DNA from 2 places in the Peterkaempfera bronchialis genome. Region 1 is predicted to be linked to the other one. Evidence: riboswitches for the same ligand, from Rfam matches in the RefSeq annotation. Region 1 holds a riboswitch; the other holds the start of a gene.
What was found. A riboswitch is a leader RNA that binds a small molecule or an ion and turns the genes downstream of it on or off. The one in region 1 is predicted to bind glycine.
Positions count from the first base shown of each region.

Region 2: linked by a shared signal. The riboswitch ahead of gcvT (glycine cleavage system aminomethyltransferase GcvT) and the one ahead of gcvP (aminomethyl-transferring glycine dehydrogenase) in region 1 are both predicted to bind glycine.

Region 1 covers NZ_CP031264.1:684,600-686,784, reverse strand. Annotated here, with positions in the region: gene C7M71_RS03090 (DUF2382 domain-containing protein) at 1-781, opposite strand, end outside; glycine riboswitch at 1,054-1,158, shown strand; gene gcvP (aminomethyl-transferring glycine dehydrogenase) at 1,413-2,185, shown strand, end outside.
Region 2 covers NZ_CP031264.1:4,727,796-4,729,980, reverse strand. Annotated here, with positions in the region: gene C7M71_RS21130 (enhanced serine sensitivity protein SseB) at 1-506, opposite strand, end outside; glycine riboswitch at 819-936, shown strand; glycine riboswitch at 937-1,055, shown strand; gene gcvT (glycine cleavage system aminomethyltransferase GcvT) at 1,157-2,185, shown strand, end outside.

The DNA of each region.
Region 1 (2,185 bases):
CCGTCACCACGTACTTGCGCAGCCGGGCGGTGCCCAGGACGTGCCATTCGGTGGTCACCTCCACCCGCTCCTCACGGCAGACCACGTCCAGGTGCGAGGGGCCGGGCCGGGTCGTGGCGGAGGACTCCTGCCGCGCCGCCGAGGTCTGGGCAGGGCCGGGCTCGGTGAACCGGGGGGCCGCGTGGATGTGCTCGACCGTGCTCGGCCGGTGCGCGGACGCGCTCTGGTCCTCCGATGCCAGGCGTGCCCGGGCGGCCGTCTCCTCGGTGCGGCGCGACTCGGCCGCCTGGGCCGCCTGGGCCTCCTGGTGCGGCCGGGCCTCCTGCGCCGCTGCGGGCGCCTGGGCCTGGGTCTGGGCCTGCGACTGCGACTGCGACTGGGCCTGGTCCTGGGCGGGGCCGGCGGCCGGCACCGCGCCGAAGTCGCGGTCCGGCGCGGGCTGCGCCGCACTCTGCGGCGCGCGGCCGCCGGGGGCGTCGAGGCCGTAGTAGCGGTAGAGCTGCATCTCCTGCGCGGGCGAGAGGTGCTGGCCCGCGCCGAAGTCGGGGGAGTCCTTGATGAGCGACTTCTCGTACGGCACCCGCAGCTGGTCGCCGGAGAACTCGCTTGCGTTGAGCGGGACGAAGGCGTCGCGGCCGAAGACGCCGGTGCGGACCGCGGCCCACTCGGGGCGGCCGGTCGCGTCGTCGAGGTACACCTCGTCCACGGTGCCGATCTTGTCCCCGTTCCGGTCGACGGCCTTGTGACCGATCAGGTCCCGCGGATCGATGTCGGTCTGCACGGTTCCTCCAGTGCGGTTCCCCGGCGCAGGCGCCGGCGGGCCCCGAGGGCCGGGGCGGTGGGTGAGTAGCAGGCGGTCACACCGCCATCTCACACCAAAAGGCATATTTGTCCCGCTGTCGACCTGGGGAGGGCCGAGCGGGATTCCAGTGGACCGTTCGGGGGTAGCAGAGGTCTTCCGGCGCCGGGCTTCCGGTGCCGGTCGCCGCCGCTGGTGGTGACGCGGTCGACCCGGGGTGCGCGGGGGTCCGCTGGTACTGTGGGGATGACCGTCGAGCCCGTTCGGGAGAGTCCTCACGCCCCCGCATCGACGGGGCGCGGCGCCGAAGGAGCAACTCCTCCCCGGAATCTCTCAGGCATCCGTACCGGACGGGCGAGGTCACTCTGGAAAGCAGGGGCGGGCGCGGCCGGTGCAGAAGCCGGCGGTCGGCCCCTCACCGACGGTGCAAGCCGGCGGGCACGGGCACGGGTCGCAACCCCCGGGCGCGGGCGGGCCGGTGAAGCTCTCAGGTTCCGATGACAGAGGGGGAGGCCGTCCGGGCACGCACGCCCCGGCCGCCGGCCCCGTAGGACGCCGGTGCCCGTACGCGCGCGAGCCCCTACCGGTCCGTGACCAGGAGGCCTCAAGCGCCATGAATGCCGACCAGACGATCGCGCGCTCCCGCGCCGCGACCGCGGCGACCCTTGCCCAGCTGGAGCAGGCGAGCCCCTTCGAGAACCGCCACATCGGCCCGGACCGGGCCGAGCAGGACAAGATGCTGGCCCACGTCGGCTATGGCTCGCTGGACGAGCTGACCGCCGCCGCCGTACCGGAGGCGATCCGCAGCCTCCAGGGCCTGGACCTCCCCGGAGCCCGCTCCGAGGCCCAGGTGCTGGCCGAGCTGCGCGAGCTGGCCGACCGCAACCAGGTGCTCACCCCGATGATCGGCCTGGGCTACTACGGCACCTTCACCCCGCCGGTGATCCTCCGCAATGTGCTGGAGAACCCCGCCTGGTACACCGCCTACACCCCGTACCAGCCGGAGATCTCGCAGGGCCGGCTGGAGGCGCTGCTGAACTTCCAGACCATGGTCGCCGACCTCACCGGCCTCCCCACCTCCGGCGCCTCGCTGCTGGACGAGGGCACCGCCGCCGCCGAGGCCATGGCGCTCTCCCGCCGCATGGGCAAGGTCAAGGGCGGCGTCTTCCTGGTGGACGCCGACTGCCTGCCGCAGACCGCCGCCGTGATCGGGACCCGCGCCGAACCCACCGGGGTCGAGGTGGTCGTCGCTGACCTCTCCGACGGCATCCCGGCCGAGGTCGCCGAGCGCGGCGTCTTCGGTGTGCTGCTCCAGTACCCGGGCGCCTCCGGCGCCGTGCGCGACCTGGCCCCGCTGGTGGAGCAGGCCCATGCGCTGGGCGCGGT
Region 2 (2,185 bases), 4.0 Mb from region 1:
TCGCGGGGGCCCCGGCAGAGTTCATGCACGCCCTCGGGCGGGACCGGGACGCCCACCGGCGCCTCCGGATTGACCGCGATGCCGACGCCCACCGGCAGCCCCCGGGCGAACTCCCACATCGGGGCGACCGTGCAGGCCATCCCCCCGGCGATCCGCCGGAAGGTCTCCTCGGAGGAGAACACCGGGACGTACGGGGCTCCGGCCAGCTCGATCGTGGGCAGGTCCAGGCCGGGGCTGTCCGGGCCGCCGCCCCCGGGCAGCGGCACCCACACCTGGCTGCGGGCCAGCACCTCGAAGACCCTCGGGGTCGCCCCCGGGTCGCCCAGCGCGGCCGAGAGCACCTGCTCCAGCTCATTGGCGGGCCAGTTCCCGCCGTCCATCCACGCCGCCGCCGGATACTCCACGACCGGATACTCCACGACCGGGTATCCCGCCGCCGGGTACTCCCCGGCCGGGTACTCCGCCGCCGGGTACTCCATGGGGGCGCCGCCCGCCGGAAAGCCCATCTGACCTGAACCGCCGTTCTCACGTGCCTGCCGGAGGGCGTACCCGCCCCCGAACCCGAACCTTAGCCGTCCCGGCCCGCCCCCGGCGGCTCCGTACCGAGAGCCGGGCACCCCGCCGCAGCGGCGCCGCCCCCACCTGTCCCCACCCCGACCACCCCGGTGACCCGCTCCACCGGGAACGCATCCCGAATTCCCCAGGAAAGGGCAATGACAATCCCCGGGGAATGGCCCGGTCCGCCGCTCCCCGAGCCGACCTCGCGCCGCTGCCCCGCCCGTGTCATGATGAGCGCGCCCAACTCCATACCGGCCGTTCGAACCCGCGCGGGAGAGCCCGACCGTCCGAACCCGACTCCGTCGGGGCGGCCGACGTCGGCGCCGAAGGAGCAACTCCTCCCCGGAATCTCTCAGGCACAGCTACCGCGCGGGCGAGGCACATCTGGAAAGCGGACACGGTCAGCCGTGCTCCCACCCACGGTGCAAGCCCGCCGTCGCCCCCGCTCGGGGGCGGGCGCGGTGAAGCTCTCAGGTTGCGACGACAGATGGGGAGACCCGAGCCGCCGCATGCCCCGCGCATGCCCTGCCGGTCCGCCCGTTTCCGTCCGCATGCCCGTTCACGTACCCGAGAGTCAAGCCCACCGAGGAGCACCACCATGACCGCCGGACCCCGCCGTACCGCCCTGGACGCCGTCCACCGCGCCCTCGGCGCCACCATGACCGACTTCGCCGGGTGGGACATGCCGCTGCGCTACGGCAGCGAGCGCGAGGAGCACAACGCCGTACGCACCCGGGCCGGCCTCTTCGACCTCTCCCACATGGGCGAGATCACCGTGACCGGCCCGCAGGCCGGGGAGGCGCTGGACCACGCGCTGGTCGGCTTTGTCTCCGCGCTCGGCCTGCACCGCGCCCGCTACACCATGATCTGCGGCGAGGACGGCGGCATCCTGGACGACCTGATCGTCTACCGCACCGGGGACGCCGAGTTCCTGGTGGTGGCCAACGCCTCCAACGCCCAGCTGGTGCTGGACGAGCTCACCGCCCGCACCGCCGGGTTCGACGCCAGCGTCCGCGACGACCGCGACGCCTATGCGCTGATCGCCGTCCAGGGCCCGGAGTCGACCGCCGTGCTCGGCTCGCTCACCGACGCCGACCTGGCCGGGCTCAAGTACTACGCCTGCCTGCCCGCCACCGTGGCCGGCCGCGAGGTGCTGCTGGCCCGCACCGGCTACACCGGCGAGGACGGCTTCGAGCTGTTCGCCGCCCCGGCCGACGCCGTCCACCTGTGGCAGCGGCTCACCGAGGCCGGGGCCGACCGGGGCCTGGTCCCCTGCGGCCTCTCCTGCCGCGACACGCTGCGCCTGGAGGCCGGCATGCCGCTGTACGGGCATGAGCTGACCACCGCCACCACCCCCTTCGACGCGGGGCTCGGCCGCGTGGTGCGGTTCGACAAGACCACCAACGGCGGGGACTTCGTCGGCCGCGCCGCCCTGGAGAAGGCCGCCGCCGACGCCGAGTCCCACCCGCCGCGGGTGCTGGTCGGCCTGGTCTCCCCCGGGCGCCGGGTGCCCCGCGCCGGCTATGCCGTGGTCTCCGCCTCCGGCGAGCCGATCGGCGAGGTCACCTCGGGCGCCCCGTCCCCGACCCTGGGCAAGCCCATCGCCATCGCCTATGTCGACGCCGCC